Linked DNA regions of Labilibaculum sp. DW002. Each later gene encodes a partner of the first gene's protein in a complex. Links are inferred from orthologs where the notes say so. Each region holds a gene or a part of one and is shown on either strand. Other genes may lie near its edges.

Region 1 (15,863 bases):
AACTCGATTTATAATCAGAACTAATTTTAAAATAAAAATATCAAGAAAAATAATAGCGTTTTAAATTCAACACACATGAAAACAAGAAAATTACAATCATTATTCCTAGGATTAGGAATGATAATGACTGCCGGATTAAGTTCTTGTGGTTCTAGTGAAAAAGTAGCATCTACAAAATCACAAGGCGAAGAATTAATTGAAGTTTATTGTACAGGTCCTGACTATCAGTCAGACAAAAAGCATTTTAGAGCTTCAGCAATAGGTGAGAGTTTAGATCAAATGGTTTCGAAGAAGAAAGCAGGAACCAATGCTCGTGCTGAGTTGGCTTCTTTGGTTGCATCTACAATCAAAGGAACGATTGATAATTACGTGAATTCAACAGAGTTGAATAATGTTGAGCAGGTTGAAGAACGTTTCGAAGGCTTAACTCGTGAGGTGATCAATCAGCAATTGAATAACATTAAAGTGATTTGTGAGAAGCAAACTCGTACTGCTCAAAGCAAATACAAGACTTATATTGCTATTGAAATGAGCGCTGATGATTTGGAAAAAGCAATCGAGCAGAAATTATCTCAGGATGAGAAATTAAAAGTGGATTACGATTACAATAAGTTTAAAGAAACTTATGAAGCTGAAATGCAAAAGCTGGAAGCTAAGCAGAGAGGATTTTAATAAAAAACACCCACAATAAGAAAGACCATTTCTAATAAAGAAATGGTCTTTTTACATCTAAAAAATTGGCCTATTATAAATTAAATAACACACCAACAGCTAGGTTAATATTCTCATAAGCTGAATTGTACTTAAGGTCTCCAAAAAACTGAACATCTCCTCCAGTTCTCGCTCCAATACCTAAATTCAAGCCTACTTTTGAATCGGAACCACCAAGATCTCCAAATTCACCCAAATCAATTGAAACATCTGCATATGAATAATTCAATCCTCCAATTGCATATACTTTTAAAGACTCATTTTTTACGAAATTATACTGAGCATCTGCATCTAACACATAATAAGATACATCTATACCATCTGGAGAACTTGGAAGAAAATAAGTGAACCCAGGGGCAATTGAAAATGATTCATTCAACTCATACAATCCTTTAACTCCAATTCCAAATGCGGCTTTATCACTTCCGTCATCATCAATAGAAAGCTTAGTTCCAAATACAAGATTACCTCCCAATTTCATTTGAGCGCTTACCTCTTGACCTACCAATAACATTGCAAAAATTGCAAATACCAATAAAATCTTCTTTTTCATAACTTAATTTTTAGGTTTAATGTTGTTTTACTTATTAAAAATAAGATTAATATTATTTTTAATGAAAGAAAAATAAGCATTTCTCCACACGCACAACAAATAAGCCTCACTATAAACATGTTGCACAACTTGGATATTAACATAAAACATTACTTCTTTTAAATATCCATTTAAGTAAATTTCTTTTTCGGCAAATTCACACCCTATAAATTTAACATATGCATCACTTTATCAGATCTAAAACAATTAGTGGGACGCACCAAAGTGTTAAGGAAGTATCCTTACTATTAATTTCAAGTCAATTCGAATTTTTATTCAATCAACAACCGATCCTTGTTAATTGCTCACTGTTGACTACCTTTACATCTCAATTATAAAATTCAAGAATGATAACAATAGACCAGCTAAAAGATTTAGCGGAACGCACGGCAGCGTTAAGGAGGTATCTTTGACATTGATGCCAAATTAATACAGATACAAGAAGATGAAATGAGAACTCAGGCTCCAGGTTTTTGGGACAATCCAAAAGAGGCCGAAGTTCAAATGAAAAAGCTTCGTGGAATAAAATCTTGGGTAGAATCATACAATGAGATAAAAGAAGCCATTGATGACCTTCAGATTTTGTTTGATTTTGCCAAAGAAGATGAAGCATCTCCAGAAGAAGTTGATGAGCAATTTGCTTCAAGCGAAACATTAATTGAAGCTTTAGAGCTTAAAAATATGCTCGGGAAAGATGAGGATAAGCTAGGTGCTATTCTGAAAATAAATTCGGGTGCTGGTGGTACTGAGAGTTGTGATTGGTGCGAAATGCTTTATCGAATGTATTTACGATATGGTGAAGCTCATGGCTATAAGGTGACTTCCTTAGAATATCAGGAAGGTGACGAAGCTGGAATAAAGTCGGCAACTATCGAAATTGAAGGCGATTTTGCTTACGGATATCTTAAATCGGAAAATGGTGTACACCGTTTGGTTCGCCTTTCTCCGTTTAATTCTGCCAACAAACGAATGACCACTTTTGCATCGGTCTATGTATATCCTGCCATTGATGATACGATCGAAATTGAAATTAATCCTGCTGATATTTCTTGGGATACATTTCGTTCAGGTGGTGCAGGTGGACAGAATGTGAACAAGGTAGAAACTGGTGTGCGATTACGACATGCTCCTACTGGCATTATTATTGAAAATACCGAAACCCGTTCACAACACGGAAATCGTGAAAATGCACTTCGATTGCTAAAATCGCAGTTGTACGAATTGGAACTAAGAAAACGTCAGGAAGAGACTGATAAAATTGAAGGTTCTAAAAAGAAAATTGAATGGGGATCGCAAATTCGGTCCTATGTAATGCAACCTTACAAGCTAGTTAAGGATGTGAGAACAGGCCACGAAACATCCAATGTTCAAGCCGTTTTAGATGGTGATTTGGATGGATTCATTAAAGCATTCCTAATGGAATTTAGTAATGACGAAAAAAAATAAAATACCGTAGGGACGTTACCTGCAACGTCTCTACTCTTTTGTTTTTTTGGGTTTAAACATCCCTCCAATTAAAACTCCGAACAACACCCCGTAAGGAACCATTGTATACCAATTGGCCTGTATTACGCAAGTTCCACTTACACATCCAACATATTTCCAATAAAGAAATCCTCCTAAAAGGCCTACTAGACCACCAATTAATTCAAATTTCCTATTTGATATGAATTGCTTTACCATACTGTAGTTATATATCTATTTATATAATTCAAACTTAGTAAAGAATAATGAATAATTTTGTCTTACGACTGACAATTCTTTCCTAAATTAATTTTTCAAGCTTTTTTTTTAATTTACAAAACACAAATTCAATTCTCCTCGATAAAGCTGAAAGACGTATATTTGTATCACTTTAAACTATAAACCAGAATTAAACATGTTAAAAATATATCACAATCCTCGTTGTTCTAAAAGTAGAGCTGGATTAAAATACCTACAAGACAAAGGCTTAGAGCCTGAAATCCGTTTGTACCTGAAAGAAGAATATACAGAAGCAGAACTTGCCGACGTATTGATGAGAATGGCAAAGAAACCTGTTGAAATCATTCGAACTCATGAAAAAATCTACAAAACAGACTTTAAGGGTAAAAATTTTAACGACGATGAATGGATTAAAATTCTAATCGAATTCCCAAATCTAATTCAAAGACCAATTGTGGTTAATGATCACAGAGCAATATTTGCTGTTCCTGCTGAAACAATGGAAGAAATTCTCTAAGAAATACTCTCTATCAACCAATTATCACAATCATATTTGATTTTCTATGTTTATGGATTTACTCATTGTAATATAATGACATGAATAAATTTGGAAAAATATATCTCGTATTATTAATCTTACTTTTCGCAGCTTGTGATCCTTTTGCAACTAAAATAGGAGACGAAGTATCGCTATATGAAAGTATCGAACAGAAAGAATTTGCTTTTCCTGACACATTAAAAGTAATGACATGGAACATTAAATTTGGAGGGGGTCGAATCGATTTCTTCTTCGATTGCCACGGAGAAAGGGTGATTATGGAAGAATCTGAAGTTTTGGAAAACATGTCAGCTGTGGCTGAAAAAATCCGTGAAGTAAATCCTGACATTTTAATGATACAGGAGGCAGATGTAAATGCAAAACGAAGTGCCTTTGTAGATCAAGTTCAATATTTGCTTGACAATACTGATTTTAATTTTGCAGCCTACGCTTCGCAATGGAAAGCCAAACACATTCCTAGCGATGGAATCGGTAAAATGGATTCGGGAAATGCTATTTTATCGAAATGGAAGTTTACCGATGCAAAACGCATAACACTTCCTTTAATTAAATCGCAAAATTTTATCGTTCGTTACTTTTATCTAAAAAGGAATATCTTGGGAATTAAGCTAGAGCATGAAGGTAAGACCTTACACCTGCTTACAACTCACGCATCTGCTTATGCAAAAGATGATACAAAGAAAAAACAACTGGATATTATTAAGTCACATATCGATTCTCTAAAACAAAATGGTGAACGATTCATATTTGGTGGAGACTTTAATTCCCTTCCGCCTTACAGCAAACAAACTAGCCAATTTGATGATTCGGCTTGTACCGATGGAGATTTTGAAGCAGATAATTATGCAGAAGAAACCGATTGGATGATCCCATTTTATGAAGATTATAATCCGGCGATATTATTAGAGGATTATAAAAATGACAATTCGAAGCACTTTACGCATACAACAGACAAAAATGGGTACTGGAATCGCAAGTTAGATTTCCTTTTTACCAATGGAGCATTTATTCCAAACAGTGGCACAACACTCCAACAGTGGATGCAAGTGTCTGACCATGCTCCGATTATAGTAGAATTTAACACAAAACAATAGAGTTTTTCATGTTCTAAAAGTATGATTAAGAACATTTTTTAAACTTTCCCTAAGTGATAAAAAGGCCTTATTTTTAGGCTCTAATTTTAAAACAGTTACATTAACAGTTACAGTTATGGCAGATAATAAACTTTTTAGTGACTTTGCTCCTCAATCAACTCAAGAGTGGATTGACAAAATCACTAAAGATCTTAAAGGGGCTGACTACGATAGAAAGTTAGTTTGGAGAACGAATGAAGGATTCAATGTACAGCCTTTCTACAGACTGGAGAACATGGATGACAAAGCCTTCATGAATACTTATCCTGGAGATTTTCCATATGTTCGTGGAAACAAGAAGGATAACAATGATTGGTTAGTTCGCCAGGATATTATTGTTGAAGATGTAAAAGCAGCTAACGAAAAAGCGTTGGACATCTTAAACAAAGGTATCGATTCAGTAGGATTCGTTCTTAACTGGAAATCTATCAGCAAAGAAGAATTAGCTACTTTATTAGAAGGTATCTATATGGATTGTGTTGAGATTAACTTCGAAAAGACACATTCTTCTGTTGAGCTTCTTCAAAACCTACAAGCATTAGCTACTGAAAAAGGTATTGCTTTAGACAAGGTTCAAGGTGGTGTTGCTATCGATGTTATTAAAGGGTTCAGTACAGTAGGTAACTATTGTGGAACTGAAGAGAGCGCTTTCGCATATGTGAAAGAAGCTGTTGAAGCTGCTAAGGCTCTTCCTAACTACAAAGTTATTGCAGTTACAGGTAGTGTATTCAACAACTCCGGATCTTCAATTGTTGAAGAATTAGGTTTCTCTTTAGCATCGGGTGCTGAGTATTTAGGAAAAATGATCGAAGCTGGTCTTTCAGTGGACGAAGTTGCTCCTAAAATGCGTTTCAACTTTGCAACAAGCTCTAAGTATTTCATGGAGATTGCTAAGTTAAGAGCTGGTCGTATGCTATGGGCAAACATCGTTAAAGCATTTGGTGCTTCAAACGAAACTGTTTGTAAAATGTTTGTACATGGTGAAACTTCAGAGTGGAACAAGTCTGTTTATGATCCTTATGTGAACATGTTGCGTACTCAAACTGAATCTATGTCTGCTGTTTTAGGTGGTTTGGATTCATTCACAGTGAAACCTTTCGATTCTGTTTATGCTGAATCTTCAGTATTCTCCGAAAGAATTGCTCGTAACCAACAATTATTATTAAAAGAAGAATCGCACTTGGGTAAGATTGCTGACCCTGCTGCTGGTTCATACTATATTGAGTCATTAACTGAATCAATCGCTGATGAGGCTTGGAAATTATTCTTAGCTGTTGAAGACAAAGGTGGATACCTTGCTGCTTTCAAAGCTGGATTCATTCAGGAAACAATTAAGGCTACTGCTCAGAAGAGAGATTTAGCTATTGCGACTCGTAAAGAAAACTTCTTAGGAACAAATCAATTCCCTAACTTCGGTGAGGTTCTTGAAACCATTCCAGAAGCAACTCTTTCTCCAGAAGATAAAACTGCTGACAACGCAGTTTGCGAAACATTGAAGCCATACCGTGGTGCTCAGGCTTTCGAAACTCTTCGTAACAAAACTGATATTTACGCTAAGGAAAATGGTCGTCCTAAGGTGATGATGTTCCCTATCGGAAACTTGAATATGCGTAAGGCTCGTGCACAGTTTGCATGTAACTTCTTCGCTTGTGCTGGATTCGATGTTGAAGACCACAATGGTTTTACTTCGGTTGAAGAAGGTGTGAAATTCGTAACAGAGAAGAACGCTAAGATTGTTGTTATTTGTTCATCAGATGATGAGTACGCAACTATCGCTCCTGAGCTTTTCGAAGCACTTAAAGGAAGCGCAACTCTTGTTGTAGCAGGTGCTCCTGCATGTGCTGACGAGTTAAAAGCTAAAGGTATCGAGAACTTCGTTAACGTGAAATCTAACGTTCTTGAAACTTTAAAAGCTTACCAAGCTAATCTTGGAATTTAATTAGAGATGTTGCACGGTAAAGACGTAGCATGCTACGTCTCTACAGGATAAAAACAGAAAAAATGAAACCAAATTTTAAAGATATAAATATCAAGTCATCTCAAAGAGCTGCTGCTACTTCTCAGGAATGGGAAAAGGAAAACGGCATTGAAAAATCTTGGATGACACCAGAGCAAATTCCGGTTAAAACAGCTTTTAACAAGGAAGATTTAGAAGGTATGGAGCACTTGAACTATGTTTCAGGTTTACCACCATTCCTACGTGGACCTTATTCAGCTATGTATCCTTTGCGTCCTTGGACAGTTCGTCAGTACGCAGGTTTCTCTACTGCTGAAGAATCAAATGCATTCTACCGTCGTAACCTTGCTGCTGGTCAGAAAGGTCTTTCTGTAGCATTTGACTTGGCTACACACCGTGGTTATGATTCAGATCACGCTCGTGTAGTTGGTGATGTTGGTAAAGCAGGTGTTGCTATTGACTCTATTCTTGATATGGAGATCCTTTTCGATCAAATTCCATTGAATAAGATGTCTGTTTCTATGACTATGAATGGTGCTGTACTTCCAGTATTGGCTTTCTATATTGTTGCAGGTTTGGAGCAAGGAGCTAAGTTGGAAGAACTTTCAGGAACCATCCAAAATGATATCCTTAAGGAATTCATGGTGCGTAATACTTACATTTACCCACCAGAGTTTTCAATGAAAATTATTGCTGACATCTTCGAATTTACTTCTCAGAAGATGCCTAAGTTTAACTCTATTTCTATCTCAGGTTACCACATGCAAGAAGCAGGTGCAACCGCAGATATCGAGTTAGCTTACACTCTTGCTGATGGTCTTGAGTACTTGAAGAAAGGTGTTGCTGCAGGTATGGACGTTGATGCTTTTGCTCCTCGTTTGTCTTTCTTCTGGGCGATTGGAATGAATCACTTTATGGAGATTGCTAAGATGCGTGCTGGTCGTTTACTTTGGTCTAAGATTGTAAAACAATTCAATCCTAAGAACCCTAAGTCAATGGCATTGCGTACTCACTCACAGACTTCAGGTTGGTCATTAACTGAGCAGGATCCTTTCAACAACGTTGGACGTACTTGTATCGAGGCTATGGCTGCTGCATTGGGTCACACTCAGTCGTTGCATACAAATGCATTGGATGAGGCGATTGCATTGCCAACTGACTTCTCTGCACGTATTGCTCGTAATACTCAAATTTATATTCAAGATGAGACTACAATCTGTAAGGCTGTAGATCCTTGGGCTGGTTCATACTACGTTGAGTCATTGACTCAGGAGTTGGTAGACAAAGCTTGGGCTCATATCGAAGAGGTTGAGAAATTAGGTGGTATGTCTAAAGCAATTGAGTCTGGTATTCCAAAACTTCGTATCGAAGAAGCGGCTGCTCGTACTCAAGCTAAGATTGACGCTAATACTCAAACTATTGTAGGAACTAACAAGTACCGTCTGGAGAAAGAAGATCCATTGGATATTCTTGAAGTAGATAATACTGCTGTACGTACTGCTCAAATCGAAAGATTGAATAAGCTTCGTGCTAACCGTGATGAGGCTGCTGTTAAAGCTGCTCTTAAAGCGATTACTGCATGTGCAAATGGTGGCGAAGGTAACCTATTGGATCTTGCTGTTAAGGCTGCACAATTACGTGCTTCGTTAGGTGAGATTTCAGATGCATGTGAAGAAGTATGTGGAAGATATAAAGCTGTAATTAGAACTGTATCAGGCGTGTATTCATCAGAATCAAAACAAGATGCTGACTTCGCTAAAGCGAAAGAGTTAGCTGATAAATTTGCAGAATTGTCAGGACGTCGTCCTCGTATCATGGTTGCAAAAATGGGTCAGGACGGTCACGACCGTGGTGGTAAAGTTGTTGCTACTGGTTTTGCTGATATAGGATTTGACGTTGATATGGGACCACTGTTCCAAACTCCGGAAGAGTCTGCTAAGCAAGCTGTAGAGAATGATGTACACATCGTTGGTGTTTCTTCATTGGCTGCTGGTCACAAGACTTTGGTTCCTGCTATTATCGAGGAATTGAAGAAATTGGGTCGTGAAGATATCATGGTTACTGCAGGTGGTGTTATTCCAGCTCAGGATTACGATTTCTTATACGAAGCTGGTGTTGTTGGTGTATTTGGTCCTGGTACCAAAGTATCAAAATGTGCTATCCAGATGCTTGACATCCTAATTGAGCAATACAAAGACTAGTTCTTTTATTACACTATATTTAAAGACAGGAACAATGTTCCTGTCTTTTTTTTGTGCTATATTTCTACCTCAATTAAATATGAGTGCAATGAAAAAACTAAGCTTACTAATTTTACTTTCTATACTTACGATTAGCCTTCAAGCGCAAAATAAAACGATAGAAGATTCTCGAATAGAAAAACAAATTCTTTACGGACAAGTTAACCTTGAAGCTTTCCAAATGGACCTCTGTAAAGATTGGTATGCTCCGGAATATAAATCCTACCAAATAAAAGAAGAAAAACTAAAACAACTAACGGATCAAAAACTATCAAACATTTCTATTAATTTAATTTTTGGATCCTGGTGCCACGATAGCCACCGAGAAGTTCCTAGATTCATAAAAATTTTAGAAGAAATAAACTTCCCCTTTCCTCAACTTAAAATGCATGCTCTTGACACTTATAAAAAATCACCTAGTTATGATGCAAAAGCAAACCAAGTTGAGTTTGTTCCAATAATGATTATTTATAGAGGTAAAACAGAAATCGGGAGAATAATTGAAAGTCCAGAATTAACACTTGAGGAAGATCTTTTCAATATTATCTCTAAAAATTAGTACCTTTACCCTATTGGATCAATCTACTTAATCATGGAACAAGAGAGAACAAATGCTGGACAAACACTTGGTATTATTGGATTAATACTTGGTATTTTAACTTTTATGTTGGGATTTATTCCTTGTGTAGGTGTTATTGCAATCATCCCTGGTGTTATTGCAATTGTATTAAGCAGTATTGGCCTAGCTCAAGCGAATAAAAGTAATGGTGCACGCGGAATTAATATTGGTGCATTAATCGTATCAGTAATTGGTGTTTTAGCTGCCTCTTTGTGGTTGGTTTTTGTAGTTGGAATTGCAAGTTTAAACGAAGATGAAATTGAAGATTTTGTAGAAGATGTTATCGAAGAAGTAATTGAAGAATCTGTTCACAACCCAGACTTACAAGATGCATTGCACGAACTAGAAGAACAATTAGACGAAGTTTGTGTTGACTCAATTCACATCAAAACCGATAGCATTAATATTGAAATCAAAATAGAGAATGACTAGTTCTCATATTTCTGCAGAACACAATTATAAAATTGTTAACTATATTCTAGCAGGAATAATCCTATGTATTTTTCTTTATTCTGCTCTTTTTTCCCCTGAAGGAGGTAAGCATCCAGTTCCCTCTTTTTTTACACAATTAACAGGTTACGAAAGTCCATCAACCGGACTTTCCAGAAGCTTTTCGGCTATCGTTAGAGGCGATTTTGATCTTGCAAATAACTTTAACCCAAATGGATTGCAAATTTTTCTTTTTTTTGTGATTCAGTTTTGCTTTAGAATAAGTTCAAGCTTTTTTATAAAGATTCCAAACAGCTATCTAAAACCTTATATTACTGCAGATATCCTTATCTCAATTTTCGGCTTTTACCTAGCCTTCAGACCATTAATTTCGTTTACCATTAAACTTTTTAAAGAATCTCTCGTAGAATACATGTAAGTTAAATATTCTTAAACTAAATCTTACATTATGTCAGTACTACTTGTGATTTTTTGCATTGCACTGCTGACCAGTTTAATGGTTCTACATGTGTTTAATGAGCTCAATTTATCTAAAAGGATAAACAAGGCAGGATATTTTGTGCAAGAATTATTGGATCAAAAAGGGATTAATCATCTCGATGTGGAAAAGAAATTTGAAATATCAACTTTCCCAACCCAGCTTAGAGTAATTGAATATTATTTGCATTCTCTTGATTCTAACTACAATGATTTTGGCAGAAAAAAGACTGTTACCGAAAGAATTGATTCCATAGAAAACACTCTGATAAATTATGGATACCAGAGTGATCTAAGTCTTATTTAAGCTCGTCTAAGGCAAAACATTTATCTACCTTAACGCCACGTTCTGTTTGTTTTAAACTACAACATTCAGTGGTAATATCATGTTGAAAAAACAAGGTGTAATTATTTTCTACAGCCTCTTTTAAAAAGATCTGCTTTTCACTCAGTGATACAGTTGGATTTAAATCGTAACTAGCCAACCATTTTACAGGAACATTAGCCGCTGTTGGAATAAAATCACCAGCAAAAACCAAAGTACGATCTTCATTCTTAATTAATGATATCATTAAACCCGGCGTGTGACCATTTACAAATCGCACCTCAAAATTTGGAAACAACTCTCCCTCCTCTTCTACAATTTGCAGCTTCCCAGCTTCTTTTATGGGCATTACGTTCTCCTTAAAATAAGCGTCAGCTTCTCGGATATTAGGATTTAAGTAATTTTCCCACTGTGCTCTACTTACCCAATGTGTAGCATTTGGAAATACCAATTCGTAACCATCCCTATTTTCATTATGCTTTACAGCGCCACCACAATGGTCAAAATGCAAGTGCGTCAACACAACATCGGTAATATCTGTAGGAGAATAGCCTACGTTTGCTAAAGAAGAAATAAGTCTAGCATCACCATTCAAATGTTGATGTTCAAAAAAGGCTGCATCTTGCTTATCACCAGTACCATTATCAATTAATATTTTACGCTCACCATCTACCACAAGCATACTTCTCATGGCGCAATTGCATAAATTATCATCATCACTTGGATATTTTCGGCTCCAATAAAGTTTAGGTACAACGCTAAACATAGCTCCTCCATCACACTTAAAATTACCCGTTTCGATATTATATATTTTCATTATTTTAACTTAAATATGTTATCTTTAAAATTATTTTTTCCTGTAAATTCAGAGTTTACAGAGGCGACTTCTCAACGCAAGTCAAAAATACGATTTTAAAAACGAAATTCCATGAGAGTACATTTTATAGCCATTGGTGGTGCTGCGATGCACAATTTAGCTTTAGCTTTACACAAAAAAGGGTTTCATATTACTGGTTCGGATGATGAGATATTCGATCCTTCGAAAAGTCGATTGGAACAATACGGTCTCTTACCTGAAAAATGGGGATGGTTTCCTGATAAAATCACCTCAGACATAGATGCTATTATTCTTGGTATGCATGCTAGAATAGATAATCCGGAGCTTTTAAAAGCAAAAGAACTAGGCTTAAAGATCTACTCTTATCCTGAATACATATACGAGCAGACAAAAGATAAAACTCGGGTGGTAATTGGTGGTTCACACGGCAAAACAACAACAACTTCGATGATTATGCATGTTTTAAAATGCAATAATATCGATTTTGACTATATGGTTGGTGCTCAAATTGAGGGATTCGACACAATGGTAAAGTTAAGTGAGGATGCAAAAATAGCAGTTTTTGAAGGTGATGAATACCTTGCCTCTCCCATAGATCCACGCCCAAAATTTCATTTGTACCATCCACACATCGCTTTACTAACAGGAATTGCATGGGATCATATTAATGTTTTTCCAACATTTGATAATTACGTAGAACAATTCGAAATCTTTACGGATTTAATTCAAAAAGATGGAAGTCTGATTTATTTTGAGAAGGATGAGCACATTCAAACAATCTTAAAGAACAAAAGAGAAGATATTACTTACATTCCGTATAATACTCATCCGTTTAGAGTAGAAAACAACCTTTCCATACTAAAAGGTAAATCGGAAGAATATGCTCTTGAGATTTTTGGGGAACACAACCTACAAAATTTAATGGGTGCATACCACATCTGCAAAAGCATTGGTGTTTCAGATCTTGATTTTTATTCCTCTATTCAGAATTTTTCTGGAGCAGCTCGCCGTCTTCAAAAATTAGACGAAAATGATACTTGTAGTGTTTTTCAAGATTTTGCACACTCGCCATCAAAATTACAAGCAACAACGCAAGCTGTAAAAAAACAATATCAAAACAGAAAACTAATAGCCTGTATGGAATTGCATACATTTAGTAGTTTAAAAAAGGAATTCCTGCCTCATTACAAGGATACCATGTGTACCGCTGATCAGGCATTCGTTTATTTTGATCCAAAAACAATCGCTCATAAAAAATTAGAGCCAATTACTAAAGAACAGGTTGCTGAGGCATTTGGAGGCGATAATCTTAAGGTTTATACAGATTCCGATCTGTTAATTTCTGATTTGCTAGCCATGAACTTTACCAACACAAATGTACTTTTAATGAGTTCAGGTAACTTTACTGGAGTAGATCTAAAGCTACTGGCTAGCAAAATCACTAAAAAAAAGGACTAAGTTGACTTTCAGCACCTTGAGAAACGCAATGTTGCTGATGGTTAAATTAATACTATTTTTACACTATGATTAGTCCTAAAACCAAGGAATACTATGCTTCAACTCTTTAGATATATTTTATTTATTCTTCTGTTAACTCCGACCAATTTATTGATCGGACAAAATCAGGATCAAATTCTAAAGGCCGAAGAATTACTAATAAGCACTTCAGGTAAAGAAAGAGTCGCTTTACTTAATGAGCTTTCACGTCTATATATCGATATAGATCCAGATAAAAGCGTTGAATACACAAAAGAAATCGTAATACTTACTGCAGATGACCCCATAAAGAAATCATCTAATTTATATAATCTAGGAAACCTTTATCGAAGAGTTAATAATTACAGATTGGCCTTGGATTGTCAAACTCAAGCGCTTGAAATACGTAGGCAGATTAATGATATCAAGGGCACTGCTAGTTGCCTAAATAACATTGGTGAAATCTATAAAATACTTAACAAACACGAAGAAGCACTCAATTACTTTAACCAGTCCCTAAAAATTAGACAAAAGGAAGGCAGCCCCAAAGAAGTTGCCTACACTTTGAATAATATTGGAAGTACTTATTGGCTAAAGAAAGATTACGCAAGCTCGTTGGAATTTTACCTGAAATCACTCGAAATTAGATCTAAACTAGGCGATAAATCTGATATTTCTTCATCTTTAAACAACCTTGGTAATGTTTACAAAAACCTTGGCAAGTATAACAAAGCTCTTGACTATTATGCAAAAGCATTAGAAATACGACAAGAAATTGGAGACAAAACGCTGATTGCATTCAGCATGAATGACATAGGCGGCATCTACTGGCGATTAAACAACTACAATGAATCGCTTTCCTACTACAATAAATCTTTAGCCTTACGAAAAGAGATTGGAAACAAGAGATACATTGCAGCAACTCTAAAAAATATTGGAACTGTATACAAAGACCTAAATGAGTTAGATTACTCTTTGAAAAGTTATAATGAATCCTTAAAGATATATGATGAATTAAACGATTTAAAGGAACAAGCAAATGTCTTTTCATCCATTGGGAAACTGTACGAAAGCTATAATAATTTCGACAAGAGTCTGGAATATCACAAAATAGCTTTGAATTTGCATCGCCAAATTGGAAATACAAAAGGAATAGCCTACTCTTCCAATAGCATAGGTGAAATTCTAATGAAATATTTCATTAGCGAAGAAGCTAAGACTTATCTACTTTCAGCTTTTGAACATGCCAATCAATGCAAGGACCGAAGTTTGCAAAAAATCACATCAGAAAATTTATTTGAATATTTTTCAAATCAAGGTGATTACAAAAAAGCGCTAGAATATTTTAGAGAATTTTCGAGTACGCAATATGATAGTATTGTTGATCAAATTGACAAAGGCAAGATTGCAGAGTTTGAAGCTAATTACGAAATCTCAAAAAATAAAAATGAAATTAAGAGTTTAAAAGCCTATAGCCGTCAGCAGACTATTGTAATTTACCTTTTTATAGCCTTAATTATTTTAGCTGGTGGAATCGGATACATTGCTAATAAAAACATCAAAATAAGAAAAGAAGCAACTCAGGCACTTACTGAGAAAAATACCGAATTAGAGGAAATCAATTCTCGCTTAAAGGAAACTGAAGTTAGCTTACGAGACTTAAACCTTACTAAAGATAAAATATTCAATATAATTTCGAATGATTTACGAACTCCCTTCAATGACATGAAGGTAATGAGTTCAAAATTGATTCAAAGCTTTGAGCAACCAGAGATAGGATCTCAAAAGGATCTTTCCCAGAATATTCGCGACTTATCTTTTCATACTTCCGATTTAGTCGAAAAGCTCCTTTCTTGGTCAGCTTCACAATCTGGGAAAACAAAATTTGCTGCTCGTGCTTTTAATCTAAAAGAACTATTAGATTACTCTTTATCAAAATTGTCAGAACAACAAATAGAAAAAAATGTAAAAATCATTTTCAATTTAGACAGTACAATAAAAGCCTTCGCAGATACTGCATCAATGACCGAAACCTTTAAAAACTTACTGTCAAATGCTATTAAATTCTCATATCGTGAAGGCAAAATCACCATTTCGGCAAGAGAAAAAAAGTATTTAGTTGAGCTAGAAATAACCGATGAAGGTGTTGGTATGAGCAAAACAAATCTTCATAAAATATTCCGATTGGACAATGACTATCTTGCTTTAGGAACTGCACAAGAAAAAGGTGCTGGTATCGGTCTACTTCTTTGCAAGGAGTATGTAGAAAAAAATGGCGGGAAGATTTGGGCTGATAGTGAAGAAGGAAAAGGAAGTAGTTTTTTTATTACCATTCCTAAATCAGATAAATTAATGGGCTCTGTTCCTCAAGCTAATCATTAAACATCAAAAATACTTCATAAAAAAAGGCCTCGAATGAGGCCTTTTTTATTTTGATCGATAAACTATCGATATTAGTATTTTTTAGCAACGAAGTGGTAATGAGAACCGAATCTTTCGAAAGCAGCTTGATCTAGCTCTTCTCTAAAATCTGGGTGAGCAACAGAAATAATTGCCTTAGCTCTTTGCTGAAGTGTTTTACCGAATAGGTTAACACATCCGTGCTCAGTAGCAAACCAACGCATGTTGTTACGAGTTGTTACAACACCTGATCCTTGCAATAGAGTTGGTGTAATTTTAGAAACACCTTTACCAGTTACAGATGGCATAGCAATAATTGGAACACCACCTTCTGAAGCAGCAGCACCACGAGTAAAGTCAATCTGTCCACCTACACCAGAAT
Region 2 (15,822 bases), on another replicon or contig:
GGCGATACCATTAAGGATAACGACCACTTTTTCATTCAGTCAATATTTTCACATTTAGCAGGAGCAGATGAGTCACAACACGATGATTTTACAGCTCAGCAAATCGATTTGTTCAATCTGTGGAGCGAACAAATCAGAAAGCACTTCCCTTATCATATCGATAAACATATCTTGAATTCTGCAGGAATAGAACGCTTCCCAGAGGCACAATTTGATATGGTTCGTTTGGGAATTGGTCTGTATGGAGTTAGTGCTACACATCAAGAAAAATTAATGAATGTAAGCAGTTTAAAAACCACGATCTCTCAAATAAAAGAAGTCGCAAAAGAGAATACGGTTGGTTATGGTCGAAAAGGCCAATTGCAGAGCGATACACGCATTGGCGTAATTCCAATAGGTTATGCCGACGGCTTTAATAGAAAACTCAGTAATGGAGTTGGCAAGGTAGTGGTGAACGGTAAATTAGTTCCGGTTGTTGGCAATGTTTGTATGGATATGAGTATGATCGATCTCACAAATGTGAACGCTAAAGAAGGAGATGCTGTGACTATTTTTGGTGACGACTATTTGGTTAGCAAGCTGGCTGAGCAGTTGGATACCATTCCTTATGAAATTCTGACAACAATTTCTCGTCGTGTAAAACGGATCTACTTTCAGGAATAAAATATTTTGGGTGTTCCCCTCGTAAACTCGTGGCGGGCTATTCACTTCTACTCCTCACTCATTCTTCGCTGTGGGGTATCCGTTTCTATCCCTAACACAAGCATTTGAATATTACCATCAGTTTTTAATATAAACGAAAAGCCATCCCTAACGAGATGGCTTTGTATATTTTCGAAAATCAGGTTTTAACCGAGTTTGCTAATTCTATCAAGTTTTACTTTATCTATTATTTTGATTTTTCGTCCATCAATAGCAATAACCCCTTCACTAGCAAATGTAGATAGTGTTCTGATCGCATTAGATGTGGTCATGTTTGATAGGTTTGCAATATCTTCTCTTGAAAGATAAACCTTAATCGTTGTGCCATCATCCTCGAAACCGTAAGTGTCACGAAGGAATAATAAAGATTCAGCCAAACGTCCGCGAATATGCTTTTGAGTAAGTGTTACTGTTCTGTTGTTAGAGAAACCCAGTTCAGTAGCAAAAGATCGGATAATACTTAAAGAAAGTTCTGAATTTGTTTTAATAAGCTTCAAAATCATCTCATAGCTTACCGTACAAGTCACTGAATCTTCGATTGCAACAGCTGAAGCGATATTGTTTTCTTCAGCAAAAAGTGCTCTATAACCGATGAAACCTACTGGTTTAGCCATACGTACAATCTGCTCACGACCACCAACTCCTTCTTTGAAAATTTTAACCTTACCATCTGATAAACAGATAAGACCGAGTGGCTTTTCTCCTTCTTTATAAATGTATTCACCCTTCTTAAAAAAACTACAGCTCATATTGTGTTGCAGCGTTTCTTTTTCTTCTGGAGTGAGAACATTAAATACTGAATTTGGGTGGTTTATTACCTCCCCACAAATAACCTCTCTCGATTTTCTATCATTCTCAATCATACACAAAGTGGAATATCAAATTAAAATACATTGTATGTTTTAAAACACTTCAAAAGTATACAAATGAAATGAAATGAGAAAACGAATGAAGAAAAATTTCATTATTTACGTAATGTTCGACAACATGCTATTTTATAGGTGTTTATACCCATTGGATAGTGTTTTTCTACTAAGGTATTTTTTTGATCAAAGCCAAAAGCCTTCGATGAAACGCGTAAAACAGGTGCTGTTTGGAATCTTTTGTATTCATTCATGTTTGCCATTCGAATGGTCTTTGATACGATTTCAGCTTCGAAATCTTATTGAATTATTTCTTCCGAAGACATATTTTTTTCTATATATCGGAATAAAATGCCGTCTAACACATCGTAATCGGGTAAAGAATCCGAATTCTTTTGATCGAGACGTAATTTAGTGTTCGAAATAGGGAATAGATATTTCTCTGATCAGCAATATAGATTCAGATGTGAAATTATTGTTTTGAGAATATTAGGGGACAATAATCTTCACTTAACTTATTTTTAATATTTTTGAGAAACACAATTACAGTTAGCACTCATTTAATTCAGAAGAATGTACTTGAATTACTATAAAAATATAAGTAGGAATATTTTAATTCTGCTATTCACCTTTCTTGTTTCGTGCAATTCGGGTCCTAAAAAACCTGATACATCAGATATCCAATTAGAAGTTAAGATTCTACGATTTGATCAAGAGCTTTTTGCCTTGAAGCAGAATCCAGATATTAATCAGTTAAGGAAAAGATATATTGATGTGTTACCAATGTACAGTAATAAAGTAATTGGTTTAGGAGATTCTAATGATCCAAATTATATGGAATATTTAAACAAGTTTTTAAATGATTCCACAATGACTTTGGTAGCCAATAGAGTTTCGGAAGCATTTCCTTCTTTAGAAAAAGAGGAGAGTGAATTAAAAGATGCATTTAAGTACTTGAAGTATTATTATCCAAGCAAACCAGTTCCTAATTTTTATGCTCAAATTTCAGGTTTTAATCAATCGATAGTTGTAGCTGAAAATTTGGTTGGTATTAGTTTAGATAAATATTTGGGTGAAGATTGTGAGTTTTACTCTTATCTGGGTACACCAATGTATGCTAGGGAAAATATGATTCCTGAGCGCATTTCGCAAGATGTTGTTTTGGCTTATGGCTTAACCGAATTTCCTTTTCAACCCCTAAAAGATGATCTAATCAGTAACATGATCTATCAGGGGAAAATAAGATACTTTGTTCAGGCGATGATGCCAGACAAGAATGAATCAGATATTTTGAAATATTCAGAGTCAGAGTTTGAGTGGTGCGTTGAAAATCAGGAGTTGATGTGGGGATATGTTATCGAACAAAAACATTTGTTTAGCACTGATTACAGAACCATTATTAAATATATAAACGATGGTCCTTTTACTCCAGGAATGCCACAAGAATCACCTTCTAGAACTGGAATTTGGCTTGGTTTACAAATTGTAAAGCAGTACATGAACAAACATGAAGGATTTACCTTAGTTGATTTGATGAAGGAGAATGATTACGGAATGCTTCTTCGTGAGTCTGGCTATCAACCTTGATGAAAACTGCCATGAAACTAGCGATCATTCAATTCGCTCCAGTATTTGGAGATCTAAAAGCGACTTTAGCTGTCTTAACTGACTTATTAGAGCAAGTAAAAAAGGCTGATTTGGTTGTATTGCCTGAGTTAGCGAATTCGGGTTACAATTTTAATTCTAAGGAAGAGGCTTTCAGTTTAGCTGAAACGATTAAGTCTAGTGTATTTCTAGATTTTCTTCAAGCTAAATGTAAATTGTATGGTTTTACGATTGCTACTGGTTTCGCAGAAAAAGAAAATGATAGTTTATACAATTCTTCGGTGTTGCTAAATGGGGATGGAATTATAGGAACTTATCGGAAATTGCATCTTTTCATGAATGAAAAGCAGATATTTAAGCAAGGCAACTTAGGATTGCCGGTTTTTGAAATTAAAGGTGTGAAAATTGGGATGCTGGTTTGTTTCGATTGGATGTTTCCCGAAGTTTGGCGTAAATTGGCTTTGAAAGGAGTCGATCTTATTTTGCATCCTTCCAATTTGGTATTGCCATATGCACAATCGGTTATTCCTTCTTATGCATTGGTCAATCGAATTTTCATTGCTACAGCAAATCGAATTGGAATCGAAAAGGAGCTTTGTTTTACGGGACAATCAATAATTGCAAATCCAAAAGGAGAGCTTCTTGCTAAAGCGAATAAAGGAGAAGAAGTTTTGATTGTTGATATTGATCCATTAATTGCGCGGAACAAAATGATAACTCCATTGAATAACGCTTTTGAAGACAGACGAACAGATATTTACGAATAGCCTCAATAATGAACACTGCTGATATCGACCAACAAAAAAGAATTATCCGAAAGGAAATAAAACTGCTTAAGCAAAATTATTCTGAGCAGCAAAGTAAGGAAATGTCAATGCCTATTCTCGAAAAACTTGAGAGCTTGAAGGAATTTAAAGAAGCTAGAACAATCATGTTATATTGGTCGATGAAGGATGAGGTGTTTTCACATGATTTTGTTTGTAAGTGGGCGAAAGAGAAAAAAGTTATTCTTCCTAGTGTTAAAGGGCAAACGCTGGATTTAAAAGTATTTGCAGGGAAAGAGGAATTGGTTGATGGTGAAAATTATGGAATACCCGAGCCAGATGGACCTGTATTTATGGCTGAAGATGAAATTGATTTGATTTTAATTCCAGGAGTTGCTTTTGATAAAGCAAATAACAGAATGGGTAGAGGAAAAGCTTATTACGATCGATTGTTACAATCCTTAAGTGCTTATAAAGTTGGAATTTGTTTTCACTTTCAGCTTTTGGATGATGTTCCAATCGATGAACACGATATTAAAATGGATGCAATTGTTTATTAAATAAAAAAAACCGATGATCTAATCATCGGTTTTTTTAATATCTGTAGAGATACGGTTATTCAGGATGAATAGCTTCTACAGGACAAGCATCAACGCAAGTACCACAGTCAGTACAAAGATCTGCATCGATAACATAACGCTCATCTCCCATAGAGATCGCTTCAACTGGACATTCCCCTTCGCATGAACCGCAAGAAATACAATCGTCGTTAATTACGTAAGCCATTGTGTTTTATTTTTTAGTGTTAATAATTAATGCAAATGTAATATCATATTTTAAACTCAAAAAGAAAATGGAGTAGAAATCTATTATTTTAAAAGAGATTAAATAGTGAACAGTAGACCAAAATAAGAGTTTCAGGTGTTTTATCCTATGAAGATAAAAATGTCATTATTGTAATGTGCTCTGAGTCAAAGCATTGATCGGGTTATTTATTTAGGTGCGAGATTGCTAACCAAGCCATTGTATTCATCGATGTCTCTAACGAATCATCATTTGCTTCAAAATTTGAAGTGTGCAAGGAGCCGTTTTTGTCTGATTTAACGCCAAAACGATAGAAGGTAACGGGGTATTTTTGCGAGTAAAACCCAAAATCTTCCGTTGTCATTCTAATATCCATGTTCACAACCTTGTCATCGCCGAGTATATCTATTGCATTTTTTTTGGCTTCGTGAGTTAAATCTTCATCATTAACAAGAAAAGGATATCCATGTCTTATCTCGACTTCACACTCGGCACCCATTCCAGAAGCTGTTGATTTTGCAATGTTGGTAATTAACTGTTTCGCCTTTGCTCTCCATTCTTCGTTCATGGTTCTAAAAGTACCTTCTATTTTTACCTCTTCGGGGATAATATTGGTAGCACCATTGGCAATCATCTTGCCAAAAGACAGTACCGTAGGTATTCTGGCATCACAATGTCTGCTTACTATTTGTTGCAATGCAACGATAATATGAGATGCAATAAGAACATTGTCAGTGCATTTGTGAGGCATAGCAGCATGGCCTCCTTTACCTTTAATGTTTAAGTAAATCTCATCACCCGAAGCCATGTACATTCCCGATCGGAAACCAACTGTTCCAGCAGGCATATCCGGAAGAACATGTTGTCCTAAAATCCATTCTGGTTCGGGTTGCAAAGCTCCTTCTTCCATCATTAATTTTGCCCCACCTGGTAATAGTTCTTCACCAGGTTGAAAAATAAGCAAAACGGTTCCTTCCCATTCATCTTTAAATTCGCTTAATATTTTAGCAGTTCCTAATAAGCTAGCCATGTGTAAATCGTGCCCGCAAGCATGCATTACACCATTGTTTATAGAACAATATTTATTTTGTGGATTTTCTGTAATAGGCAAAGCATCCATATCTGAACGTAAAGCAATTACCTTTTTGTTTGGGTTTTTGCCTTCAATTTTCCCAACAATACCTGTTTTAGCAAAGCCGCTTTTGTAAGGGATTCCTATTTTCTTTAAATAATTTTGAATGAATTTTGAAGTTTCAACTTCTACAAAAGACAATTCTGGATTGGAATGTAAGTGTGCTCGTATATCTTTAATTTCAGCATTAATTGATTTTGAGAATGCCTTAATTTTGGTTTTTAAATCGGTCATGTGTGGTTAATTTTATTTTTCGAAAATCTGTTTAATGCAATAAACAAGCTAAATATACCAAAGATTTTCTTTACGGCTTACAGCATGATTTTTTATAAAGTACAAATCTACAAATTGTTTAGCACAGAAATTACTCGTCTTATCTCGCAATGGCAATTTCATTCTTTTATATTTAAACTGAAATTTTTGGTTTGGTTTTTGTTTTGTATTAAAATGGATATTTAGAAAATGCAATTAATTTCACAATTGTATTGATGATAATAATGGTTAGAGACTTGATAGGAATAGCATTGTGGAATATTTTTAGGCTTAACAACTATTTAACGATATTCTGAGATCCATTTAGCTATTTTTTTTTAATTTTGTATACTTAAACCAAATTTTACGGGAGAATTTATAACTCTTTAAATAGTTTGTCGTAATAGACAAAGTCACTGTAATTAAAATATTTAATTGATATGAGTAAAAAAATATTTTATTTGTTGGTAGTTGCCATTTTGGGAAGCACACTTTTTGTTTCTGCTCAGAATGTGAAACCAGTAATGAAATTTGATTCGAAGGAGCATGATTTCAAAACATTTAAGGAAGAAGATGGGAAAACATCTTACTCATTTGAATTTATTAATACGGGAAATCAACCTGTTATTATAAACAATGTAAGATCATCGTGTGGATGTACATCTCCAGAGTGGAGCAAGCAACCTGTTGCACCAGGTCAAAAAGGTTTTGTTAAAGCTACTTTTGATCCTAAAAATCGTCCAGGCCCATTTAGTAAAACGGTTACTATTACAGCAAATACAAATCCTGCAATTACTATTTTGAGAATTAAAGGAAATGTAATTGAACGTGTAAAAACGGTTGCTGATTTATATCCTCGTGAAATGTCTGGTTTACGTTTAAAGAATAACCACCTTTCTTTTACTAAAGTGAAAAATACAGATGTAAAGGAAAGTGTTATGGAAGTTTATAATGATAGCGATAAAGCCATTAGTCTTGGATTTAAAAGAGTTCCAGCTCACTTAACGCTTCGTTTGGTGCCTGAGAAACTTCAGCCAAAACAAAAGGGGAAAATTGTTGCATCATATAACGCAAGTCTGAAAAAAGATTGGGGTTTTGTAATTGATTATTTAGATGTTCTAATAAATCAGGAATACAAGCCAGGAAATCGTTTAACCGTTAGCGCTAATTTAATTGAAGATTTTTCGACAATGTCGAAAGATGAATTGGCAAAATCACCTAAAGTAAAGTTTGAAAAAAATGTTTTTAATTTTGGAGAATTGACTCAAGGAGAGAAAGCGGAGCATGCTTTTATAATAAAAAATACGGGTAAGTCTGATCTTTTGATTCGCAAAACAAAAGCTTCTTGTGGATGTACAGCTATTGCACCTCAATCAAAAATTATAAAAGCTGGTGAAACATCTGAATTAAAGGTTGTTTTTAACTCCAGAGGAAAAAGAGGTCGTCAAAATAAGATGATTACTGTAATTACTAACGATCCTGTTGATTCAGAAGTAAAATTGCGTGTCACAGGAAATGTTGTAATGCCAAAAATGAACTAATCAATTGATCAGATAAATATTGATTCAAAAGGCTTTTCCATTGGAAAAGCCTTTTTTGTTGCTCATAAACATATGCATTTTTCCTTTGCTTTGCTAAGTCATTACTTAGTATATTTATAACTTCGCAGTTAGAACGAATGGAAAATTCTTGTCATGTCAGATAAAAATAAAAACGAACATATCGAAAATGCTCCTGATTATAAAGCTTTAAAAGTAAACTCAGGAATAAGTAAGCCACCTTCAATCAACCCTCGCATAGCGGATCGATTGAAGATGAAGAAAAGAAAAAAGCATACTGTTGATGACTTTGTGAAAGGGATTTTGGATGGTAATATGGCTATATTAAGTCAGGCCATAACATTAGTTGAGAGTGCTAAGTTTGAGCATCAAAAAATAGCTCAGGAAATCATTGAGCGTTGTTTGCCTCATTCTGGTAAGTCAACAAGAATTGGTATTACTGGTGTTCCGGGTGCAGGAAAAAGTACTTTTATCGAAGCATTTGGAAAGCATGTTACAAGTATGGGACATAAGCTTGCTGTTTTAGCAATAGACCCGAGTAGCGAACGAACAAAAGGTAGTATTCTTGGGGATAAAACAAGAATGGAGGAACTGGCTGTAGACCCTCATGCTTATATCCGACCTTCTCCTTCAGCGGGGTCGCTAGGTGGTGTTGCGCGTAAAACACGAGAGAGCTTAATTCTATGTGAAGCTGCAGGTTTTGATACAATTCTTATTGAAACTGTAGGTGTTGGTCAATCAGAAACAGCTGTTCATTCTATGGTTGATTTCTTTTTATTGATTCAGATTGCAGGAGCAGGAGATGAGCTACAAGGGATCAAGCGTGGTATTATGGAGATGGCAGATGCCATTGCTATTAATAAGTGCGATGGATCTAATGTAACCAAAGCACAGTTAGCTCGCGTTCAGTTCGAAAATGCTTTACATTTGTTTCCTTTGTCACCATCCCAATGGTCTCCTAAAGTGTTAACCTGTTCCTCAATAGAGAAAAAAGGGGTTGACGATATTTGGAACACTATTATGGATTATTGCAAGCATACATTCGAGAATGGCTACTTCGATAATAGAAGAAGTGAACAAGCTAAATATTGGATGTATGAAACAATTAATGAGCAATTACGTGATAATTTCTATCACGATAATGTGATAAAAAATATGATTCCTGATTTTGAGACAAAAGTTTTAAATGACGAAATGAGCTCTTTTATTGCAGCTTATAAATTATTGAATACCTATTACGATCAAGTGAAAAATAAAGAATAAGTAATTGGCTTCATCGAAAATCTTTTCATTTAATTGAATAATTTGGTAGATTAGAGCAATTAATTAACATATTAACAAAATACTTAATCAAATGAAGAAAATTTTCATCGCGGTTTCTGCGATTGGGCTTTTTTTAGCCTCTTGTAACTCTGCAGATCAATATAAGTTGACTGGGAAAGTTGCTGGTATGACTGAAGGAAAAGTATACCTTTCTAAACCTCAAGATAGTAAGTTAGTAAAGGTAGATTCTACTGTTATTGGAGAAAATGGTTTCTCTTTTGAAGGTACAGTAGAAAGTCCAGAAATGTATTATATTGAATTAGAAGGGCAAAAGGGAGCTATCCAGTTGTTTTTAGAGAATTCTGTAATTTCTGTTGATGCAAATCTTGAGAATTTGAGAGAAGCAAAAGTTGTTGGTTCTGCAAATCAAGATATTATGCTTGCTTTTGGTGAATCTCAGAAAGCTGTTCAAGAGAAGCAGCAAAGCATGTATCAGGAATACCAAAAAGCAATGCAGGCTAAAAATCAAACTGCTGCAGATTCTATTCGTGGTGAATTTGATAAGTCAGAAGAAGTGAAGACGGCTGCAAATATGGAATTTGTGAAAGCAAATGCAAATACTGTTGCTGCTGGCTTTATTGCTCAAAGAATGTCTGGTCAGATGGAGATACAAGAAATGGAAGACTTATATAACCTTTTAGGGGAAGCTGCAAAAGAATCTTCATATGGTGTTAAGATTAATGAAAAGATTAACACGATGAAAAAAGTTGCAGTTGGTCAACCAGCTCCTGATTTTACTTTAAATACACCTGAAGGAACTCCTTTGAGTCTTTCTAGCCTTAAAGGTAAGGTTGTTGTTATCGATTTTTGGGCATCATGGTGTGGTCCTTGTCGTAGAGAGAATCCTCATATGGTAGAAATTTACAATGAATTAAGCCCTAAAGGTGTTGAATTCTTAGGTGTTTCTTTAGATAAGGATAAAGATAAGTGGTTGAAAGCAATTGAAGATGATGGGTTAATTTGGAAACACGTTTCTGATTTACAATATTGGAATTCTAAAGTTGTAAAGTCTTATGCTGTAAGTGGTGTACCTTTTACTCTTTTGGTTGATCAGAATGGAAACATTGCTGGAACAAAATTACACGGAGAAGAATTGAAAGCTGCTATTGAAAAATTACTTCAGTAAGCTTTAATATATAAGATATTGAGCCCGACGGATTGTTAATCTGTCGGGCTTTTGTTATCCTATGAATTTTGCCTAAATTCAGTTGATGGAAAGATGAACAAAACCATCCAGTAAGAAAAAGTAGAATCTTGTGTTAAAATTGTGAAAATGAATATAGATTTCAGTTGAAATTCCTTTGTTGAAACAAAAAATAATCTACTTTTGTTATTTAAATAAGATCTAAATAGAACAATACTTTTTTTTGTACAAATGAATACAATAAACAAAATTATTTTATTTCTGTTTGCCATTGTGGTAATGTCTTGTCAATCAGGAAAAATAGAAAAAGAGAACAACTTACTTTCGGTAAGTATTTTACCGCAAAAATATTTCATAGAGCGAATCGCTGGCGATGATTTTAAGGTTAATGTGTTGATTCCTCCTGGAGCAAGCCCTGCAACCTATGAACCAACACCAATGCAAATGACAGGTGTAGCAAAATCGATTGCTTACTTAAGAATTGGTCACATCCCTTTCGAACATGCATGGTTATCTAATTTAATTGAAGGAGCAGGCGAAATTAAGGTCGTTGACTTGTCAAAAGGAATTGAGTTAGTAAAAGGAATGGCAGTTAAACATGGCGACCATTTTCATGAAGGTGGAATTGATCCGCATGTGTGGTCATCGCCTTTAAGTGTTAAAATAATTGCGAAGAATACATTCGAGACATTGGTTGCATATGCGCCAGAAAAGAAGGGTGAATACGAAAAAAATTACAATGCCTTTTTAGTAGAATTAGAAGAATTGGATCGAATGGCTCTTGAGGCTTTTCAAGCGAAACAAGGGAAATCATTTATGATTTTTCATCCTGCTTTATCTTATTTGGCCCGAGATTATGGTTTGAATCAAATATCGGTTGAATTGGATGGAAAAGAACCTTCTCCTACTCATATGAAACATTTGGTAGAAGAAGCAAAAAGCAAGGGAATTAATCAGATTTTTGTGCAAAAACAATTTAATGTGGAAAATGCCAAGGCAATTATGGCTGAGATTGGTGGAGAAGTAATTCAGATTGATCCCTTATCAGAAGATTGGCTAAGTGAAATGAAGCGCATCATCAATATACTTAAAGATTGAAAGAGAGCAGATGAAAAATATTCTGGAACTGAAATCTGTAACTGCTGGTTACGACAATAAAGTTGTCTTAAAGGATGTGAACCTCACAGTTAAGGAAAATGATTTCTTAGGCGTTATTGGACCTAATGGAGGAGGAAAAACAACTCTACTTAAGGTGATTTTGGGATCATTGAAAACCATACAAGGTGAAATTTTGCCTGAAGGTAATGATCGATGCAATATTGGTTACTTACCACAAATCAATCAGATTGATAATAAGTTTCCAATTCAGGTAAAAGATGTTATTCTTTCGGGTCTAATGTCTCACAAAAGATTATTCGGAAGATATGGAAAAGAGGATAAGCTTCGCGCCGGTGAGTTGATGACTCAAATGGGTATTCTTCACCTTAGAAATAAGAATATTGGAGAACTATCAGGAGGTCAGTTGCAACGTGTTTTTCTTTGTAGAGCCATAATTTCTGATCCACAGATTTTAATATTAGATGAGCCTGACACCTATGTTGATAGTCATTTCGAAACGGAATTGTATGGTGTTTTAGATCAGCTCAACGATCATATGGCTATTATTGTTGTTTCGCATGATGTAGGAACCATCAGTTCACATGTAAAAACCATAGCCTGTGTTAACGGAAGCTTGTGTTATCACGATTCGAACATTATTAACGAAGAACAGCTTAAAACTTATAATTGTCCTATCGATTTGATTACACATGGCGAAGTTCCTCATCGCGTACTAAAGCATCATCATTAAAATATGAATTCATTAATAGAATTGTTTCAATATAATTTCTTTTTAAATGCTGTAGGTGCGGCTTTATTGGCAAGTATATCATGTGGTATAATTGGAACTTATATTGTCGCACGCCGTATTGTATTTATTAGTGGTGGTATAACGCATGCATCCTTTGGGGGAATTGGCATCGCCTGGTTTTTAGGTTTGAACCCTGTACTTGGCGCTGCGGTATTTGGTGTATTCTCGGCTTTGGGTATCGAATGGGTATCGAAAAAAACTGATGTTCGGCAAGATTCAGTTATTGGTATTCTTTGGGCACTTGGTATGGCTCTGGGTATCATTTTCATTTATATGACACCTGGTTATGCCCCAAACCTAATGAGTTTCTTATTTGGAAATATATTAACGGTAGGCTCTTTAGATTTATATCTGTTATTGGCTTTGTGTATTGTTACCATTACCATCTTTATCTTTTTTATTAGGCCAATACTATTTGTTGCCTTTGATGAGGAATTTGCACGAACACAAAAGGCTCCTGTTCAGTTTCTAAATTATTTAATGATATCATTAGTGGCTTTAGCCATTGTGTTAAACATAAGAGTTGTAGGAATTATTTTGGTTATTTCTTTCCTCACAATTCCTCAGACCATTGCTGGGATGTTTACAAGCGATTTTAAGAAAATGATATTGGGTTCAATAGGATTTGGTATTTTAGGTTCTTTTATTGGTTTGTTGGTTTCATATGAGATCAATGCGCCATCGGGAGCCACTATTATTTTTTCGTTTGTTATTCTTTTTGTTGTCGCTAAAATCATTCAGTTAATTATGATTTCGGTGAAAAGAAAGAATAATTCTTTACGAGAAAATAAGATCACGGTAAATTAAAAAAGAAGATTTAAATTAGTAAACTATACTTGTACAAATATAAACAACACAAATAAAAATGACTTACGATTTAATAGTAGTAGGAAGTGGACCAGGTGGTTATGTTGCTGCCATTAGAGGGGCACAATTGGGTATGAACGTTGCCGTAGTTGAACGTGCTGAACTAGGTGGTATTTGTTTAAACTGGGGATGTATCCCAACCAAATCCTTATTAAAATCAGCTCAGGTTTACGATTATATGAAGCATTCTGCTGATTATGGTATAGCTGTTGAAGGTGAAATTAAGCCTGATTTTGAAAAGATAGTTGAGCGTAGCCGTGGGGTTGCTAATAAGATGAGTGCCGGTATTCAGTACTTACTTAAAAAGAATAAGGTTACTGTGATCAATGGTTTTGGTAAACTTACTGTTGACAAAAAGCTGGAGGTTTTAGCTGAAGATGGTAGCAAAACAAACTACGAGGCTAAGCACATTATTTTAGCTACAGGTGCTCGCTCTCGCGAATTGCCAAACTTACCACAGGATGGTAAAAAAATCATTGGTTACCGTAAGGCGCTAACGCTTGACAAATTACCTAAATCGATGATTGTTGTTGGTTCCGGTGCTATTGGGTCTGAGTTTGCTTACTTCTACTCAAGTTTGGGAACTCAAGTCACTTTAGTTGAGTTTATGCCAACCATTCTTCCTATTGAGGACGAAGAGGTTTCTAAGCAAATGGGACGTTCTTTCAAGAAGAATAAAATTAAAGTCATGGTGAAATCTTCAGTTGAGTCGGTTGAAGGCGAAGAGGGTGACTTGAAAGTAAACATCAAGAATAAAAAAGGTGAGATTGAAGTTCACGAATGTGAGATTGTTCTTTCTGCCGTAGGTATTTCACCAAATACCGAGAACATTGGACTTGAAGAAGCTGGTGTTGAAACTAAAAACGGACGTGTTGTTGTTGATGACTATTTCCGTACCAATGTTGAAGGCGTTTATGCTATTGGTGATATTCTGGAAGGTCCTGCTTTAGCTCACGTTGCTTCGGCTGAAGGGATCTGTTGTGTTGAGAAAATTATGGGAATGAATGTTGAGCCTATCGACTACACAACCATTCCTGGATGTACATATACCACACCTGAAGTTGCTTCGATGGGATTAACTGAGAAAGCGGCTAAGGAAGCCGGTCACGAAATTAAGGTGGGTAAATTCCCATTCTCTGCTTCGGGTAAGGCTAGTGCTGCCGGTGCAAACGAAGGTTTCGTTAAACTGATTTTCGATGCTAAATATGGCGAGCTTTTAGGTGCGCATATGGTAGGTGCTAACGTAACCGAAATGATTGCTGAATTGGTTACGGCTCGTAAGCTTGAAACAACAGGTCACGAGTTAATTAAAGCTATCCACCCTCACCCAACCATGAGTGAAGCGGTAATGGAAGCTGCTGCAGCTGCTTATGATGAAGTGATTCATATCTAAGAAAAATAGAATAATTTCATATAAAAGCCATCCAATAGGATGGCTTTTCTTGTGGAAATAAGGGTGATTTTGAATCAGATTATTTAAGTTTGTGAGAATAATTTTGGAACAACAACCTACTAAAACAAAACAGATGAAGAAATTTTTATTGGTACCTGTTATGGCTTTGGCATTTTGCGGAATGTCTTTGGGGCAAAACAAGGGAACTGTAGATGCTAAAATGTTAAACGATATTCGATCTAGTTTTTCTCTAGATGCATCAAATACAGCAATTCAGAATGCAATTACCAATTCGGAAAGCATTAGAGAGCTTTCTCTAAACAGAAGTAAAATTGGAAAAACTGATCATTTTTTCAAGTATAGAGTTGCCGTAAAAGGTATTACCAACCAAAAGAGCTCTGGGCGTTGCTGGATGTTCACATCAATGAACACGATTCGTCCGAATGTTATCAAAGATTTAAACCTTAACTCTTTCGACTTTTCACATAACTACAATTACTTCTGGGATATCTTCGAAAAGTCAAATCTATTCCTTGAGAACATTATCGCTACTGCTAATAAAGATATGGACGACAGAGAAGTTGTTCGTTACTTAAAAAGCCCTGTTGATGATGGTGGTGTTTGGAATTCATTTTTCAATGTAGCTAAGAAATATGGTGTTGTACCTGCTGAAGTAATGCCAGAAACAAAAGTAAGTAACAAGACACGTGAAATCAATAGCCTGTTAAAAGAGAAATTAAGAGGCGAAGGGTATAAGCTTCGTAAATTGGTTGCTGATAAAGCTTCTGCAAAAGAAGTGAAAGCTGCAAAAGTAGAAGCGCTAAAGTCTGTGTACAGAATGTTAGCACTTTGTTTGGGTGAGCCTCCTGTTGATTTCACTTGGAGATACAAAGATGCTGATGGCAAAATCAGCGAAGCTAAGAAATATACGCCTCAGGAATTCATGGCTCTTGTAGCTCCTGAATTTGCAAAAGACGAGATGGTAATGATTATGAATGATCCAACTCGTGAATATTATAAGGTTTACGAAATCAAAAACTACCGTAATGTTGCTGAAGGTATTAATTGGACTTACTTAAACTTACCAAATGATGAGATTAAGGCATTCGCAATGGCTTCTATCAAAAATAACCAGGCTATGTATGCATCTTGTGATGTAGGAAAGCAGCACAATCGTAAAGCTGGCGTTATGGATATGAACACCTACGATTATGCTTCTCTTTTTGGTGTTGAGTTCGATATGGATAAAAAAGCCCGAATTCTAACTCGTCAATCAGGTTCTTCTCACGCAATGACTCTAATTGGAGTTGATGTTGATGAGAATGAGAAACCAGTTAAATGGGAATTCGAAAACTCTTGGGGAACTTCTTCTGGAAATAAGGGCTACTTAACTTTCACTGATGAGTGGTTTAGCGAGTACATGTTCCGTGTTGTAATCAACAAGAAGTACTTGGATGAAAAAGCACAGAAAGCTTTAAATTCAGCTCCAATAAAATTACCTGTTT

The links.
Region 2: the proteins of scpA (region 1) and meaB are in contact, whole or in part, in a crystal structure (PDB 8DPB), measured with the Methylorubrum extorquens proteins. The link is inferred for Labilibaculum sp. DW002 from one-to-one orthologs. Residues at the interface, in SOR27001.1 of Methylorubrum extorquens: Glu577, Glu578, Asn579, Asp580, Gly581, Arg582, Arg583, Arg585, His596, Ala604, Ser605, Ala608, Asp609, Gly611, Phe612, Asp613, Val614, Asp615, Ile616, Gly617, Pro618, Leu619, Glu625, Arg628, Gln629, Val631, Glu632, Asn633, Asp634, Glu661; in SOR26638.1 of Methylorubrum extorquens: Arg20, Ala21, Ala24, Arg25, Thr28, Ser32, Arg33, Arg34, His37, Thr98, Gly99, Gly100, Ser101, Ile102, Leu103, Lys106, Thr107, Ala110, Ala113, Ile114, Asp115, Arg116, Ala118, Phe119, Ile120, Arg121, Pro122, Pro124.

Annotation. Positions count from the first base shown.
Region 1 is NZ_JAKJSC010000001.1:2,611,408-2,627,270, forward strand. What follows is about bases 6,295-9,278. They hold scpA (methylmalonyl-CoA mutase), read left to right. Parts: upstream 6,295-6,700; coding sequence 6,701-8,857; downstream 8,858-9,278. Other genes in these bases: L3049_RS10435 (methylmalonyl-CoA mutase family protein), read left to right, coding at 6,295-6,638; L3049_RS10445 (hypothetical protein), read left to right, coding at 8,946-9,278. Also shown: L3049_RS10400 (LPP20 family lipoprotein), read left to right, coding at 1-14; L3049_RS10405 (hypothetical protein), read left to right, coding at 76-672; L3049_RS10410 (outer membrane beta-barrel protein), read right to left, coding at 746-1,264; L3049_RS10420 (hypothetical protein), read right to left, coding at 2,780-2,986; arsC (arsenate reductase (glutaredoxin)), read left to right, coding at 3,183-3,524; L3049_RS10430 (endonuclease/exonuclease/phosphatase family protein), read left to right, coding at 3,605-4,660; more of L3049_RS10435, read left to right, coding at 4,776-6,294; more of L3049_RS10445, read left to right, coding at 9,279-9,455; L3049_RS10450 (hypothetical protein), read left to right, coding at 9,489-9,947; L3049_RS10455 (DUF2752 domain-containing protein), read left to right, coding at 9,940-10,383; L3049_RS10460 (hypothetical protein), read left to right, coding at 10,414-10,749; L3049_RS10465 (MBL fold metallo-hydrolase), read right to left, coding at 10,742-11,584; L3049_RS10470 (UDP-N-acetylmuramate--L-alanine ligase), read left to right, coding at 11,696-13,063; L3049_RS10475 (tetratricopeptide repeat-containing sensor histidine kinase), read left to right, coding at 13,157-15,463; L3049_RS10480 (acetyl-CoA hydrolase/transferase family protein), read right to left, coding at 15,535-15,863. UniProt on the Escherichia coli protein: Catalyzes the interconversion of succinyl-CoA and methylmalonyl-CoA. Could be part of a pathway that converts succinate to propionate.
Region 2 is NZ_JAKJSC010000002.1:12,428-28,249, forward strand. What follows is about bases 6,938-9,880. They hold meaB (methylmalonyl Co-A mutase-associated GTPase MeaB), read left to right. Parts: upstream 6,938-7,816; coding sequence 7,817-8,944; downstream 8,945-9,880. Other genes in these bases: L3049_RS11795 (DUF1573 domain-containing protein), read left to right, coding at 6,938-7,663; L3049_RS11805 (redoxin domain-containing protein), read left to right, coding at 9,036-9,880. Also shown: L3049_RS11760 (bifunctional UDP-N-acetylmuramoyl-tripeptide:D-alanyl-D-alanine ligase/alanine racemase), read left to right, coding at 1-663; L3049_RS11765 (Crp/Fnr family transcriptional regulator), read right to left, coding at 849-1,565; gliding motility lipoprotein GldB, read left to right, coding at 2,139-3,152; L3049_RS11775 (nitrilase-related carbon-nitrogen hydrolase), read left to right, coding at 3,164-3,937; L3049_RS11780 (5-formyltetrahydrofolate cyclo-ligase), read left to right, coding at 3,946-4,494; L3049_RS11785 (DUF362 domain-containing protein), read right to left, coding at 4,550-4,720; L3049_RS11790 (M20 metallopeptidase family protein), read right to left, coding at 4,923-6,104; more of L3049_RS11795, read left to right, coding at 6,563-6,937; more of L3049_RS11805, read left to right, coding at 9,881-10,130; L3049_RS11810 (metal ABC transporter solute-binding protein, Zn/Mn family), read left to right, coding at 10,380-11,246; L3049_RS11815 (metal ABC transporter ATP-binding protein), read left to right, coding at 11,257-11,997; L3049_RS11820 (metal ABC transporter permease), read left to right, coding at 12,001-12,864; lpdA (dihydrolipoyl dehydrogenase), read left to right, coding at 12,923-14,317; L3049_RS11830 (C1 family peptidase), read left to right, coding at 14,451-15,822. UniProt on the Escherichia coli protein: Binds and hydrolyzes GTP. Likely functions as a G-protein chaperone that assists AdoCbl cofactor delivery to the methylmalonyl-CoA mutase (MCM) ScpA and reactivation of the enzyme during catalysis.